DNA from 2 places in the Pseudoclavibacter sp. RFBJ3 genome. Region 1 is predicted to be linked to the other one. Evidence: riboswitches for the same ligand, from Rfam matches in the RefSeq annotation. Region 1 holds a riboswitch; the other holds the start of a gene.
What was found. Region 1 has a riboswitch for FMN ahead of ribD (bifunctional diaminohydroxyphosphoribosylaminopyrimidine deaminase/5-amino-6-(5-phosphoribosylamino)uracil reductase RibD). Riboswitches for the same ligand answer to the same signal wherever they lie in the genome.
Positions count from the first base shown of each region.

Region 2: it holds a riboswitch for FMN, as region 1 does, so the genes downstream of both, C5E07_RS00495 (ABC transporter permease) here and ribD (bifunctional diaminohydroxyphosphoribosylaminopyrimidine deaminase/5-amino-6-(5-phosphoribosylamino)uracil reductase RibD) in region 1, are expected to answer to the same signal.

Region 1 covers NZ_PSXZ01000013.1:241,594-249,135, reverse strand. The annotation lists gene C5E07_RS13325 (MFS transporter) at 1-639, shown strand, start outside; gene C5E07_RS13320 (glycosyltransferase) at 734-1,996, shown strand; gene C5E07_RS13315 (PIG-L deacetylase family protein) at 1,989-2,768, shown strand; FMN riboswitch at 2,854-2,978, shown strand; gene ribD (bifunctional diaminohydroxyphosphoribosylaminopyrimidine deaminase/5-amino-6-(5-phosphoribosylamino)uracil reductase RibD) at 3,085-4,191, shown strand; gene ribB (3,4-dihydroxy-2-butanone-4-phosphate synthase) at 4,188-4,883, shown strand; gene ribH (6,7-dimethyl-8-ribityllumazine synthase) at 4,880-5,389, shown strand; gene C5E07_RS13295 (riboflavin synthase) at 5,392-6,030, shown strand; gene C5E07_RS13290 (family 43 glycosylhydrolase) at 6,201-7,542, shown strand, end outside.
Region 2 covers NZ_PSXZ01000001.1:94,246-101,787, forward strand. The annotation lists gene C5E07_RS00460 (DUF1684 domain-containing protein) at 1-600, shown strand, start outside; gene C5E07_RS00465 (GNAT family N-acetyltransferase) at 644-1,765, shown strand; gene C5E07_RS00470 (alpha/beta fold hydrolase) at 1,863-2,699, shown strand; gene C5E07_RS00475 (hypothetical protein) at 3,013-3,231, shown strand; gene pyrE (orotate phosphoribosyltransferase) at 3,263-3,826, shown strand; gene C5E07_RS00485 (septum formation family protein) at 3,836-4,426, shown strand; gene C5E07_RS00490 (SRPBCC family protein) at 4,450-4,878, shown strand; FMN riboswitch at 5,069-5,195, shown strand; gene C5E07_RS00495 (ABC transporter permease) at 5,298-6,107, shown strand; gene C5E07_RS00500 (ABC transporter substrate-binding protein) at 6,143-7,201, shown strand; gene C5E07_RS00505 (NAD(P)-dependent oxidoreductase) at 7,412-7,542, opposite strand, start outside.

The DNA of each region.
Region 1 (7,542 bases):
AGCCCACGGTCACGAGCGCAGCGCGGCTCACGTCAGGTGGAGGTCCCCGGCGCCCGGCCGGCGCTTGGCCCAATGCGCTCCAAGGGCTTCCTGCCCATCGTGCTGGCGATGACGGCCCCGGGAGTGATGCTCGGCTGCGTCGAAGTCGCAGCCCCCGCAGTGGCCGCCGCCGCATCCAGCACGGTGCTGGCAGGTGCGCTGCTCGCGGTGTTCGCGGGCGCCAGCGCGATCGGCGGCTTGCTCTACGGCCGATGGGACCTCCGCGCGAGGCCGGAGCGTCAGCTGCTCGCGCTCACCCTGGCCCTTCTTGCGATCATCACTGCGACCGGGCTCCTCGGGGGCGTCGGCGTCGCGATCGTCGGCTTCGCCCTCAGCGGCCTCTTCCTGGCGCCGACCCTCATCGTCGGCTACCTCGCCGCGGACGCTCGCACCGACCCGCGAGCGCGAACCGAGGCGAGCAGCTGGATCAACACCGCCGTCAACCTCGGCGCAGCGCTCGGCGCAGCAGCATTCGGGGCGCTCACCGACCGCGTCGGCCCGGGCCCCGCCCTCGCGATCTCCGCAATCGGCACGCTGATCCTCATCTGCGCACCGTTGGCCCTGCACGACCGCCGATCTCGGCGACGGGCTGACGGATGACGGCGGCCCATCGGAACGGCCGGACGCCACCCCGGTGCGTAACCGAGGGCATCCCGAATGGAAAAGTGGGGCCGCGGGGCCTACGGTCGGAGGCATGCCTGACGTCCTCTCCGATGAGCGCCCACTTCGTATCGCGTTTGTCGTGCTCCACACCTCCCCGCTCGACGAGCCGGGCACCAAGGATGCAGGTGGCATGAACGTCGTCGTGCTCGCCCAGGCCGAGGCGCTCGCCGCCCGCGGCCACCAGGTCGAGCTCATCACGCGACGCAGCGACCCAGACTCCGCACCCACCGTGCAGCTCGGTGAGAACCTGCGCCTCCACAACCTTGACGCCGGGCCGGCCCGCCTCATCGCGAAGGGGGAGCACGAGCACGTCATCCGCGAATTCCAGGATGCCCTCGCCGCGCTCCTCGGAGAACTGCCCGTCGACGTGCTGCACGCCCAGCACTGGTTCTCCGGCGTCGCCGCCCTGCCCGTCGCCCGCGAGCTCGGGATCCCGATCGCGCAGAGCTTCCACTCCATCGCCGCAGACAGCTCCACGCCGCTCGCCGACGGGGAACGCGCCGAATCGCCTGGACGGCTCGCCGGCGAGGCGATGCTCGCGAAGTCCGTCGACGCGATCGTCGTCGTCAGCAGGGCCGAACGCGACACCGTCCTCTCGAGGCTCGGCGGCGACCCCGCGATCACGCACATCGTGCCGCCTGGCGTCGACGCCGACCTCTTCCTCCCCGCGTGGGATGCGCGGGCCGAGCCGGCTGCGCACGAGCAGCGACCCAGGCGTGCCCTGTCTGCCGGGCGCCTGCATCCGCTCAAGGGCTTCGACCTGGCCCTCGACGCGATCGCCGAGGTCGACGCCGACGTCCGCCCCGACTACGTGCTCGTGGGCGCCGCACCGCCGGATGCCGACGGCCGCGAATACGAGGCTCGCCTGCATGACGCCGTCGAGCAGCACGGGCTCGCCGACCATGTGCAGTACATCGGCTCGCTCAGCCGGCACGCGCTCGCAGCCCAGCTGCGCTTCGTGGACCTCGTGCTGATCCCCTCCCACTCCGAGACGTACGGTCTCGTCGCGCTCGAGGCCGCGGCATCCGGCGTGCCCGTCGTCGCCTCCGCAGCCGGCGGACTCCGCGAGGCTGTCGTCGACGGCGTCACCGGCATCCTGCTCGAGACGCGCGACCCCGCCGACTGGGCGGCCGCCATCGCGGGCATCCTCCGGCAGCCCGAGGTCGCCGAGCGCATGAGCCGCGCCGCACGCGAGCACGCGCTCACCCACTCGTGGGACCTCAGCGCGGAAGGCCTCCTCTCGGTGTTCCGCGACCTCGTCGCACAGGCCCGGCCGGGTTCCGCGCGTGCCTGAGGGCGGCCACAGCCTGCTCGACTCGGTGCGCCACGCGCTGGTCGTGCACGCGCATCCCGACGACGAGGTGCTTGCCGGCGGCGCCCTGCTCCGCGAGCTCCACGAACGTGGCGCACGAGTCACGCTCGTGACGTGCACGCGCGGCGAGCTCGGCGAGATCGTCGACGGCGCGCTGCCAGATGCCACCTCCGTCGGGGAGCTCGCGGCCGTGCGGGAGCGGGAGCTGCGCGGCTCGCTCGACGCCCTCGGCATCGACGAGCACCGCTGGCTCGGCACCGCCCCCGCACGCGCCGAGGGCCTCGCACCCCGCGACTACCGTGATTCGGGGATGCGCTGGCTGCGGCCGGGCCTCGCTGGCCCCGCCGACGAGACCGACCTGCGGTCGCTGAGCGTCGCCCCGCTCGAGGAGGTCACCGCTGATCTCGCCGCCGCGATCGCCCATGACGGGCCGGACCTCGTCATCAGCTACGACGCGACCGGCGGGTACGGGCACCCCGACCATGTTCGGGCGCGGGAAGCGAGCCTCGCGGCATCGCGGGCAGCCGGTGTGCGATTCGCGGAGCTCGTCGAGCAGAGCGAGCGTGCCCTCGCGGCCGAGATCGGCGACCTCGAGTGGTTCGACCTCGAACAGCACCGGGCCGCGGTCGTCGCCGCCCTCCGCAGCCACCGCACCCAGCTCACGGTCGACGACGACGGCGCGTCGCTCGTGCACTCGGGCGGGCAGCGGCAGGACGTGCACCTCGCGATCGGTCTGCGCGAAGTGGTGGCGTAGCGCGGCCGTCCGCGCGGGCACCCACCTGGGTGCGAGCTGTCCCACGACGTCACACGCCAAGCTTGCGGGCTTATGCTCGCCGTGCAACATGCTCCGGGGTCGGTGAAAGTCCGAACCGGCGGTGAGAGTCCGCGACCCGCTCGTCCGCGAGCGGTTGACCTGGTGGAATTCCGGGACCGACGGTTAAAGTCCGGATGGTAGGTGCATGGGAGGCGCTCGTCTCGGCGAGGGCCTCCGAGGCGTCGGCTGCCGGACTCTCCGGCTGCGCCGGCACCGGGACATGGCCCCGTGGTACGCGAAACGCGGAGGTCCGGCCATGCCGATCCAAGAACCCACACGCGTCGACACTGTCGACGCCGCCATGCAATTGGCGCTCTCCCTGGCGGCCCGAGGGCCAGCCCGAGATCCGAACCCACAGGTCGGGTGCGTCCTGCTCGCGCCGCCCTCCGGCGCGGGCGGCCCGCGCCGCATCCTGGGAAGCGGCCACCACCGCGGAGCGGGCACGCCGCACGCGGAGGCCGCCGCGCTCGACGCCGCGCGCGCAGCCGGGGCGGACGTGCGGGGTGCGACCGCCGTCGTGACCCTCGAGCCCTGCGCCCACAGCGGCAGGACGCCGTCGTGCGCCGACGCCCTCCTGCACGCAGGTGTCGCGGAGGTCGTCTACGCGGTCGCGGACCCGAACCCGATCGCATCCGGGGGAGCGGCGCGCCTTCGCGCGCACGGGGTGAGCGTGTCGATGGGCACCCGGCAGGTCGAGGCCGAGTCACTCCTGCGGGTCTGGCTCGTCAATGTCACCGAGCGGCGGCCGTTCGTGACGCTCAAGCTCGCATCCACGCTCGACGGGAGGGTCGCCGCCGCCGACGGGTCGAGCCAGTGGATCACCTCCGAGGCCGCCAGGGCGCACGCGCACGGTCGGCGGGCCGAGGCCTGCGCGATCCTCGTCGGCACCGGAACGCAGCGCGCCGACGACCCATCGCTGTCGGTGCGGGGAATCGCCGCGACTGACGCGTCGCAGCCCCTGCGCGTCGTGATGGGGCTGCGCGAGGTCGAGGAGGGCGCCGCCGTGCGCGCGGAGCCGGCGCTGTTCGTGCACCTCCGGACGCACGACCCGGTCGACGCCCTGGAGGTCCTGCACGCGAGGGGCGTCCGCCACGTCATCGTCGAAGGCGGCCCGACCATCGCGGCGGCCTTCCTCCGCGCCGGACTCGTCGACGAGATCGACGCCTACGTCGCGCCCATCCTGCTGGGCGATGGGGCGAGCTCCGTCGCGTCGCTCGACATCGGGAGCCTGCGGGACGCGAACAGGTGGACCACCGACTCCGTGCATCCGCTGGGCGTCGACACGCTCATCCGGCTCGTCCGGGGCCCCGAATCACCCGCCGTTCACGTCCCCGGCGCTGCACCCGTGGGAGTCGCAGCATGAACGCTGAACTGCTCCGGGCCCTCGAGGCACTGCGCGCGGGACGCCCCGTGCTCGTCGCCGACGCCTCTTCACGCGAGAACGAGGTCGACGCGATCCTCGCGGCGAACACCGCCACCCCCGAGTGGATGGGCTGGATCATCCGCCATTCCTCCGGGCTCCTCTGCGCGCCCCTCCCGGCGGCGCTCGCCGACCGGCTCAGCCTGCCCATCATGGTGGAGCGCAGCGAGGACGCGCGCGGCACCGCCTACACGGTCACGGTCGACGCGGCCGAGGGAGTGACGACGGGCATCTCGGCAACCGACCGGGCAACGACCGTCCGCGCCCTCGCCGCAGCGGATGCGCGCGCGAGCGATCTCATCCGGCCGGGCCACGTGCTGCCGCTGCGCGCCGTGGATGGCGGAGTGCTCGAGCGCCCGGGGCACACCGAGGCGGCCGTCGACCTCGTGCGCCTCGCTGGAACCGGCGAGGTGGGCGTCATCGCCGAGCTCGTGCGGGACGACGGCGAGATGCTGTCGTTCGGCGAGGCGCTCGAGCTCGCGGCAGCCACCGACCTGGTGCTGCTGCACGTCGACGACCTCGTGCGCCACCGCAGGGAGCACCCAGGCTTCCCCGCAGTGCCCACGCAGGAAGAACCGCAGGACCACAGCCAGCAGCGCGCCGCCCAGGCGCACGTGAGAGGAGCGCGACGATGAGCGGACACGGAGCACCGACAGTGCAGGCAGACGGGCGCGGCATGCGAGTCGTCGTCGTCGCGGCCGAGTGGCACGAGACGGCGATGGACGCGCTGCTCGACGGCGCCCAGCGCGCACTCGCCGATGCCGGCGTCACCGACGTCCAGGTCGTGCGGGTTCCCGGCTCGTTCGAGCTGCCCGTCGCGGCGAGCCGCATCGCCATGAGCAGGCCGGACGCGATCGTCGCGCTCGGCGTGGTCATCCGTGGCGGCACCCCGCACTTCGACTACGTGTGCACGGCCGCGACCAACGGCCTCACCGACGTGGCCGTGCGCACGGGCATCCCGGTCGGCTTCGGGGTGCTCACGTGCGACGACGAAGCCCAGGTGCAGGCCCGCATCGGCCTGCCGGGGAGCTTCGAGGACAAGGGGGCGGATGCGGCACTCGCCGCCATCGCCACCGCGAGCGCGCTCCGGGAATGGCCCGCGAGCCAGCCGGCAAGCCTGCCCACGAGCGGACGGGGCTGACCGTGTTCACGGGCATCATCGAAGAGCTCGGTCGGATCTCGAGCATCGAACGGCATGACACGGACGCGCGCCTCACGCTGCGCGCCCCGCTCAGCGTCAGCGACGCGAGGATCGGCGACTCCATCTCGGTGGACGGCGTCTGCCTCACCGTCGCCGAGCTGCTCGACGACGGCTTCACCGCGGACGTCATGGGGGAGACGCTGCGCGCCTCCGCGCTCGGCGACCGGGCCGAGGGCGATCCGGTGAACCTCGAACGCGCCATGCGCCTCGGGGATCGCCTCGGTGGCCACATCGTGCAGGGGCACATCGACACGACCAGCGAGGTGCTGGAGGTGGAGCGCTTCGACGCGTGGCGGCGCATCCGCTTCGCCATCGACCCAGCGCACGCGAGGCTGCTCGTCGACAAGGGATCGGTCGCTGTGTCGGGTGTCTCGCTGACGGTCAGCGCGGTCAGCGCGGTCAGTGCCGTCAACGGCGTCGGGCGAGCCGGCGCAGATGGCTCGCCCTGGTTCGAGGTGTCGCTCATCCCCGAGACGCTCGCCGCGACGACCCTCGGCGACCTTGGCGTCGGGGACCGGGTGAACGTCGAGACCGACATCCTCGCACGCCACGTGGCGCGGCTCGCGAGTCACCAGGCGTGAGCGAGGGGCAGGCGGGGCGAGCTCTTCGCTCCGTCTGCTCGGCGGGAAACCGGCACCATGCAGCTCAGCGAATCTCAGCGGACCACCTCGATCTTGATTAACCGCTTGATCAAGGCCGCGACGTGTGGTTATAGTCTGCGTAACCGATTAACCACGAACAATGAGGTGACATGGACCAACGAGGGTTCTACAAGCCAGACGGAGCTTGGGTAGGCGACGTGATCCCGTGGCAGGAAGGTGGACGCTTCCACCTCTTCTACCTCCACGAGACCCGTGAAGCCCCGAAGGCTGGCATGCCCTGGCACCGCATCGAGTCGGACAACGTCGTCGACTTCTCCGAGACCCGGGTCGCGCTCGCATCGGGTGGTCCAGAGGCCGCCGACTTCAACGTCTACACGGGCAGCGTCGTGCTCGACCAGAACGGCCACCACCACCTGTTCTACACGGGGCAGAACCCAGCCATCACCGGCCAGGATGGTCGGGCGCTTCAGGTGGTCATGCACGCAACAAGCTCGGACGGTATGCGCACCTGGGAGCGTCACCCCGCACACACATTCGGCGCTACACCCGGCTACGAAACCGGTGACTGGCGCGATCCGTTCGTGTTGTGGGATGCCGATCAGCAGCTCTGGCGGATGCTCATCACTGCTCGCCACGAGCACGGTCCCGATCGACGCCGCGGTGTCATCGCGCAGTGCACCTCGAAGGACCTCACGACTTGGCATGCTGCTGCGCCGTTCTGGGACCCGCGGCAGTACGTCGCGCACGAGTGCCCAGAGGTGTTTCAGTGGGGCGACTGGTGGTACCTCGTGTACTCGGAGTTCAGCGATGCTTTCGCCACCCGCTACCGGATGTCGCGCAGCCTCGAAGGTCCCTGGCAGGTCCCGGAACATGACACCCTTGACGGGCGGGCCTACTACGCGGCGAAATCTGCAGAACGAGAAGGCCGACGCTTCTTCTTCGGTTGGATCGCAACGCGGGAGGGGTCACGCGACGACGGCCCCTGGCAGTGGGCGGGCACCCTGTCCGTGCTCGAAGCGGAACAAGCGTCCGATGGGACACTCGCGTTCCATCCGGCGGCCGAGCTCCGAGAGACGTTCGACACGCTTGCCGGTTCAGGGGGCATCACACCAGGGACGGTGCTTGCTGCGTCGGACGGCTACGCCGAGGTGCTGACCGACCGAGACGCGCCGAGCTCTGCCCGCGTGCGCGCGCGATTCGACATCACGCAGGACACCACTGAATGCGGCGTCCTGCTGCGGGCAAGCGCAGACGGCGACACGGGATACCGACTGCGCCTCGAACCGAAGAGGAATCGCCTCGTCTTCGATCGCTGGCCGCGGGCATCGACCGGCACCGAGCAGTGGCACATCTCCGGGGATGTTCCCCACATCGTGGAACTCGAACGACCCTGCTCCCTCGACGCGGGCGTGCACGAGATCGAGGTCATCCTCGACGGTGAACTCTGCGTCGCGACCGTCGACAATGCCGTGGTCCTGAGCACTCGGCTCT
Region 2 (7,542 bases), on a different contig from region 1:
CGGCTGCACCGGTTCCCGTGCATCGCCGAGCGCGACGGGGTCACCGCCCGCGCCGGCAGGGTGCTCATCGAGATCGCCAAGCGGGGAGGCTTCACGATCGTGCGCCCCCGCGACCCCGACTACGACTACCTGGCCGCCTACTCGGGCACCCCCACCTACCTCCCGAACCCGCGCTGGCGCGCGCAGGGCACATTCGAGGCGTTCGACGAGCCGCGCGATGTCACCGTCGGTGCGGCGGTCGAGGGGCTCGAGCACGTCTACTCCTCGCCGGGCAAGGTCACCTTCGAGCTTCGCGGCGAGCAGTTCTCGCTCACCGCGTTCAACGGGCACGAGGCTGGATCGCTGCTCGTCCTGTTCACGGATGCGACGAGCGGCCTCACGACGTACGCCGCGAATCGTGCCCTGTCGGTCTCGGCGCCGGATGCGGAGGGCCGCGTCACGGTCGACTTCAACCGCGCCGTGAACCTGCCATGCGCGTACACGGTCTTCGCGACCTGCCCGCTGCCTCCCGCGGAGAACCGACTCCCCGTCGGCATCGAGGCCGGGGAGAAGACGCCGCTCGCGAAGGCCGGCGAGCACGCAGAGAGCGCCTCAGCGTGAAGTTCCAGGTCCTCGACATCGAGCTGATCGGGGCATCCGCCGCATGACGCAGACCGCACCCGTGCCGACGCAGGCGGCGTCGGCCGGGCCAGGGCCCGCAAGGCGCGCTGTGCCCGCTGGGATCCACGTCCGCGAGGCAGCGCCCGCCGACTGGCCCGAGGTCATCCGCGTCAGCGAGGCCGCGTTCGCCGCTGGGCCATACGGGCACCTGCAGGTCGGCGAAGAGCGCCGACGCTTCGTGCGCGACGTCGAGGGACGAGCCGCAGCCGGTGCTGTGCTCGTCGCCGAACGCGACGGTTCCGGCGGTCGCGACGGCGCCGAGATCGTGGGCACGCTCAGCATCGCGCGCGCCGGCACGGGCCCATCGCGCCTCGCCACGGGGGATGAAGCGGAGGTGCGCCTCCTCGCCGTCTCACCGACCGCGCAGCGGCTCGGCGTCGCGAAGCGCCTCATGCAGGCGGCGAGCGAGACGGCCCTCGGGTGGGGCGCATCCGCGCTCGTGCTCGACACGGGAGGCAAGAACCTCGCCGCGCAGGCGCTCTACGAGGGCCTGGGCTATCGGCGCACCAACGGGGCCGACGACGCGAGCGACACGGAGGCGGTCGCCGATGCGTCCCGCGTCCCACACATCGACTACCGGCTGCCGTTGCAGCTCGACCCCGGCGTCGTGGTGCGGCTCGTGCGGCCGAACGAGATCGACGCCGTCTCGGCCCTCTCGCTGCGCGCCTACGAACTCGAGTACACGATCTCGAGCCACTACCGCGACGACATCGTCTCCGTCGCCGAGCGCGCCGAAGCCAACCAGGTGTGGGTCGCCGTGGATGCACTGAGCGGGGAGCTGCTCGGATCCGTCGTGACGCCGAAACCGGGGGAGCACCTCACGACGCTGCCCGAGAGCGACGAGGAGCTCGACTTCCGGCTGCTCGCCGTCGACCCAGGCGCTCGCGGGCGCGGGGTCGGCGCGATCCTCACGAGGCTTGTCATCGAGCTCGCGCGACGGCGCGGGCTGCGCCGCGTGGTCATGAACAGCGGACCGCAGATGGTGCGAGCGCACCGCCTCTACGAGCGGCTCGGCTTCTCCATCCTCGAGTCGCGCGTGCGCACCGTCGACCCCGGCGACGGGCGGCCGCCGTTCCAGCTCCTCGCCTTCACGATCGACGTCTGAGCGTTGCCTCCGAACCTCCGAGCCACCGATCCGATGCCGAGCCCGGTTCCGAATGATTCCCGATGCGTCGCAAGTCGCGGCGCGGGAAGGCACCGCAATGACTGAGATCACCGCACACCACGGCCTGCTCGCGGAAACGAAGCTCCACGTCGACGACACGGGCGGAACCGGTCGCCCCGTTGTCCTCATCCACGGCTGGCCGCTCTCGGGCGAAGCCTGGAACCACCAGGTGCCGGCCTTCGAAGCCGCCGGCCACCGCGTCGTGACCTACGACCGCCGCGGCTTCGGCCGCAGCGACAAGCCCCTCACGGGGTACAGCTACGACAGCTTCGCCGACGACCTGCAGTCGGTGCTCGAGGCCCTCGACCTGCGCGAGGTCACCCTCGTCGGCTTCTCCATGGGCGGCGGCGAAGTGGCCCGCTACCTCGCGAAGTTCGGCGACGAGCGCGTGCACAGCGTCGTCTTCGCATCCGCTGTCCCGCCGTACCTGCTGAAGACCGCCGGCAACCCGGACGGCCCCCTCGAGGCTGGAGAGGCCGCGAAGATGACGGCCGCGCTCACCGCCAACCAGGAGTCGTTCTACGACGGCTTCATCACCACGTTCTACTCGGTCGACGACAAGCTCGTCGTCTCCGAGCAGGAGCGCCAGGCGGCCATCGAGCTGACCAAGCAGGCGTTCAAGCCCGCCGCTTTGCAGGCCATGGCGGCGTTCGCGAGCACCGACTTCCGCGACGACCTGCAGGCCGTGAAGGTGCCGACGCTCGTCATCCACGGTGACAGCGACGCGACCGTGCCCTTCGAGGGGTCCGGAGCTCGCACGAACGAGGCCGTCGCCGGCTCCGAGCTGTACGTCGTGGCGGATGCGCCCCACGGCGTCAACGTGAGTCACGTCGACGAGTGGAACCGGGTCGTGCTGGAGTTCCTCAGCCGCTGATTCCGCGAGGAGGGTGACAACTCCGCTGGACGCCGGGACCCGGCCACCGTCGTTTCGGTGGCCGGGTCTCGGCGTCTCGGCGATCTCACAGCGTGCGCGCGCTCGGCGGCCTTGGAGGCGCTGGGATCGCCGCCGTCGCAGGATCCGCAGAGTTCACTGGGAGTCGCGGAGACGGGCGAGTCCAGGCCATCGACGGCCCTGGGCGCTTGACAGCGGGCCGAGGGGCTTGATGGGCTGGCGGCAGCTCGACGCGCAGGACCGGAAGCATCCCGAGACAACGAAGGCCAGCGAGGCGCTGGCCGGAGGAGGCGTGATGAAGACGAACACCGTGACGAAGACCAGCGAACTCGACCCGACCACGTCGTCCGGGGCAGGCGACCATCGGCCCGCGTCCTCCGGTGGCGGCGGCATGACCGCGAGCCGCGACGAACACGGGCTGCCGACGGGCGCCGCCCTGCGGGAGTGGCGTCGCGCGCATCCGCGGGCCACGATCGCCGACGCCATCGCAGCGGACTCGCTCTCAGCGCGCTGACCGGCCCCTCGGGCGATTAGGCTTGAGGACCGTGACGACAGACCGCGACGCCCTCATCGAACTCATCCGCGACGAAGCCGTGTTCCACGGCGACTTCACCCTCACGAGCGGGAAGAAGGCGACGTACTACATCGACCTCCGCAAGCTGAGCCTCGACCACCGCGCCTCGCCGCTCATCGGCCGCGTGCTGCTCGAGGTCATCGAGGAGTTCGAGACCCTCACGGGCGCGCCGGTGGATGCAGTCGGCGGCCTCACGATGGGTGCAGACCCGCTCGCGAGCGCCGTCATGCACCAGGGGCTCGCGCAGGGCAAGATCGTCGACGCGTTCGTCGTGCGCAAGGAGCCGAAGGACCACGGCCGCGGCCGCCAGGTGGAAGGGCCGGACCTGGAAGGCAAGCGGGTCGTCGTGCTCGAGGACACGTCCACCACGGGCGGCTCGCCGCTCAAGGCCATCGAAGCCCTCGAGAAGGTCGGCGCGAAGGTCGTCGGCGTCGCCGTCATCGTCGACCGCGCCACGGAAGCGCAGGGCGTCATCGAAGCCGCGGGCTACCCGTATCGCGCCGCAATCGGCCTCGAAGACCTGGGCCTCGCCTAGGCACTCCCCATGGCAGCGACCCCCACGCCTGAAGCGCGCGAGCAGCCTCAAGCACGCGAGCAGCAGGTGGAGCGCGCCGCGAAGCGCCGCAACCGCGGCGTCCTCGCAGCGCTGATCGGGGTCCTCCTCCTCGGTGGGGCCGCGCTCGGAGTCTGGCTCCAGCCGTTCGGCGACGGGCAGGTCCCGCCAGAGGAGACGGCCGGGCCCGCGCTCACCGAGGTGCCACTCGCGGGCGCCGACGCGTCGATGCTCGAGCCGGGCCAGTGCATCCGCGACTACACCTCGCCCTGGGAGCCCAGGTTCGATGTCGTCGACTGCGACGCCGAGCACTCGGGGCAGCTGCTCGCCGACGTCGAGGCGACGACGCTGTCCGCAGACGCCGAGTACCCGGGTGAGGAAGCGCTCAGGGACCGCGCCCAGATCACGTGCCAGGCGAGCGACGTCCTCGACACCGCCGCGGCCGCGGCCGTGCCCGGGCTCGTCATCGAGGCCAGCTACCCCCTGAACCAGGCGGACTGGGACGCGGGGCTGCGCGGCTACCGCTGCTTCGCCTCCACGCCGGGGGCGTCCACGACCGGCTCGCTCGCGGCGAACCGGTAGCGTGCGACGGCTACGCTCATCGCATGACCTTCGTGAGTGAATCCATCGACATCGATGTGCCCGTCGACGTGCTCTTCAACCTCTACGCCGAGCCGGAGTCGCTCCCGAGCGTCCTCAGCATCGTGAAGCACGTCGAGGTGCTCGGCCCTGACCTCATCAGGTGGGACGTCGAGCTCGTCGGGCAGCGACGCTCGATCGACGCGAAGGTCGTCGTCAACGAGCCGGGCAAGCGCCTTCGCTGGGAATCGGTCGAGGGCCGTGCGTCCTTCGCCGCCGAGGTGCGCACCGAGGCGATCACCCCGGCCAGCACCCGCGTGACGGTGGATGCGGAGTTCGACGCCGGCGGCATCGCCGAGCGCCTCGGCCTCGCGAAGCCCATCGCAGCAGCCGCGATCGCCAGCGAGCTCCGCAGCGCGAAGAAGACCGCGGAGGCGCAGGCCGCCGCCGGATAGCCGTGTCTCGAGATGGCTTTCGCGCCTCGGGATGTGTTGCAAGCCATCCGCGTGCGTGCAGACCATCCCGAGAGAACGGTGACAAGGGCGACGGCGCTGCTGTCCAGGCATTCCCTGGAGCTGTTCGCTCGTCGCGGAGCGTCACGATGTCGCGCATCACGGGGGCGTGTCGTATTCTGGCGACAGAGTCCACGTGCTCCGGGGTCGGTGTAATTCCGAGCCGGCGGTTATAGTCCGCGACCTGCTCCCGCAAGGGAGTGGCTGATCTGGTGAAATTCCGGAACCGACGGTGAAAGTCCGGAAGGGAGGCGCACGTGACGGCACGCCTCGGCGTACCGTCAGCTCGTGGAATCCGCCGACCAGTTCGGCGACCTCCACGCGCCTCGTCATCCCCGGAGCTTTCCACGAAAGCCGGGTAGATGAACACGACGTCAGCACGCTTCCTCGCACCGATCACGGTGGCGATCGGTGTGCTCGCCGTGTGGTGGCTCGTCACAGCGGCGGGGCTCATCTCGCCGCAGTTCCTCCCTGCTCCCGGCCAGCTCGCCGAGCGCTTCTGGCTCGACGTGACGAAGGGCCCGATGCTGGGCCACGCCTGGGTGACGCTCTCGGCGGCCCTGCTCGGCAGTCTCCTCGCGATCCTCGTGGCCGTGCCGCTCGGCTACCTCATCGCGCGCCTCCCGTGGGTCGATGTCGCGATCACCCCGTACGTCGCCGCGTCGCAGGCCGTCCCGGCCATCGCCCTCGCACCCCTGCTCGTGCTGTGGATCGGCTACGGCCTCGCCCCGACGGTCGTGCTCTGCGCGATCATGTCCTTCTTCCCGATGATCGTCACGACCGTGCTCGGCGTGCGGCAGCTCCCGCAGGACGTCATCGAGGCGGGGCGCATCGACGGCGCCAACTGGTACCAGCTGCTGTGGTGGGTCGAGGGGCCGCTCGCCCTGCCGAGCGTGCTCGCCGGCATCCGCGCCGGTGTGACGCTGTCCATCACGGGTGCCGTCGTCGGCGAGTTCACGATGGGCGGGCGGGGGCTCGGCATGCTCCTCACCCTCAACCGCGACGCCAACGACATCCCCGGCATCTTCTCCACGCTGCTCATGCTCGTGCTCCTCGCCGTCGCCCTGTACATCCTCATGCGGCTGTTCCAGAACGCCGTGACCTGGAACGACGACGAACCCAAGTCGAGGCGGCGCGCCCGCGTGCTCGCCGACGAACCGCTCCCCGCCTGACCTCCCACCGCACCTCTCTCGATCTGGAGACGCCCATGAACACTCGTCCAACCACCGCGGGCTTCCGCTCGCGGGCCGTGCGCTCCGTCATCGCGGCCGGCGCCGTGGCAGCCGTGGCCGTGCTCGCCGGATGCTCCCCCTCGGCAGGTGGCGACGGCGCGGAGGCGCCCGCCGCGGCCGCGGGCGACGTGACCATCGGCCTCACCTACACCCCGAACATCCAGTTCGTGCCGTTCTACGTGGCCGAGGCGAAGGGCTACTTCGACGACAAGGGCGTCAACGTGGAGCTGCGTCACCACGGCGAGGGCGAGGACCTGTTCGGTGCGCTCGCGAACGGCACGGAGGACTTCGTGTACGCGGGCGGCGACGAGATCACGCAGGCGCGGGCGGCCGACATCCCCGTCACCTCGGTGGCGACGCTCTACAACACGTACCCGGCGACGCTCATCGTGCCGGAGGACTCCGACATCACGACGGCCGAGGATGCGCGCGGCACGACCATCGGCACGCCCGGCCCCTACGGGCAGACGTACTTCGCGCTGCTGTCGCTGCTGCAGAGCAACGGGCTGACGGCGGACGACGTGAAGATCGAGTACATCGGCTACACGCAGCAGGCGGCGCTCACGACGGGCGCGGTTGATGGGGTCATGGGCTACATCAACAACGACGCCGTGCAGTTCGAGAAGGCGGGCTTCCCGGTTCGCACGATCGAGATCGCGCCGGCGGATGCGCCGACCCTCGTCGGCCCGTCCCTGGGGGTCGCCGACTCGATCATCGAGGGCGACGATGCGTCGGTCACCCCCGTGCTCGAGGCCCTCGCCCTGGCCACGCAGGACGTGATCGACAACCCGGAGGAGTCGATCGACATCGCCGCCGAGTACATCCCGACCCTCTACACGGATGAGGCGAAGAGCGACGCGCTCGCGACGCTCGAGGCGACCATCCCGTTCCTGTCCGCGCAGGAGGGGCAGCCGCTCTTCACGAACGACGCCGACGTGTGGGCCACGATGGCGACGTTCATGAGCGATCAGGACCTGCTCGAGAAGCCGCTGGACGGCGACGCGTTCACGAACGCGTACGTGCCAAAGGGCTAGACGTCTGAGACCAGGACGTTGTTGACGCGGCGCCGGCAATAACGCCCAGTTCAGTGCTGCGACGAGGACGGCGGCGTTGGAGACGACGAATACCAGTCGTGGCCAGTGGCCAGTGAGTGGGGCGGACGAAGTTGAGGACCAGGCTGACGGGCAGGACTCCCGTGTAGGTGATGACGGCCTGTCGCCAGGTTCTGGGCCGGAATGCTGGCCTCACAGAGTGCTGAAACCTTCGCGCCAGCTTGGGTGCTGCAGAACGAGACCGGTGTCATGGGCGCGCGCGTTCGAGACGGGGCGACCGATATTGCCGGAGTCCGGGGTATTCGGCTCGGGTGCGCCGACTG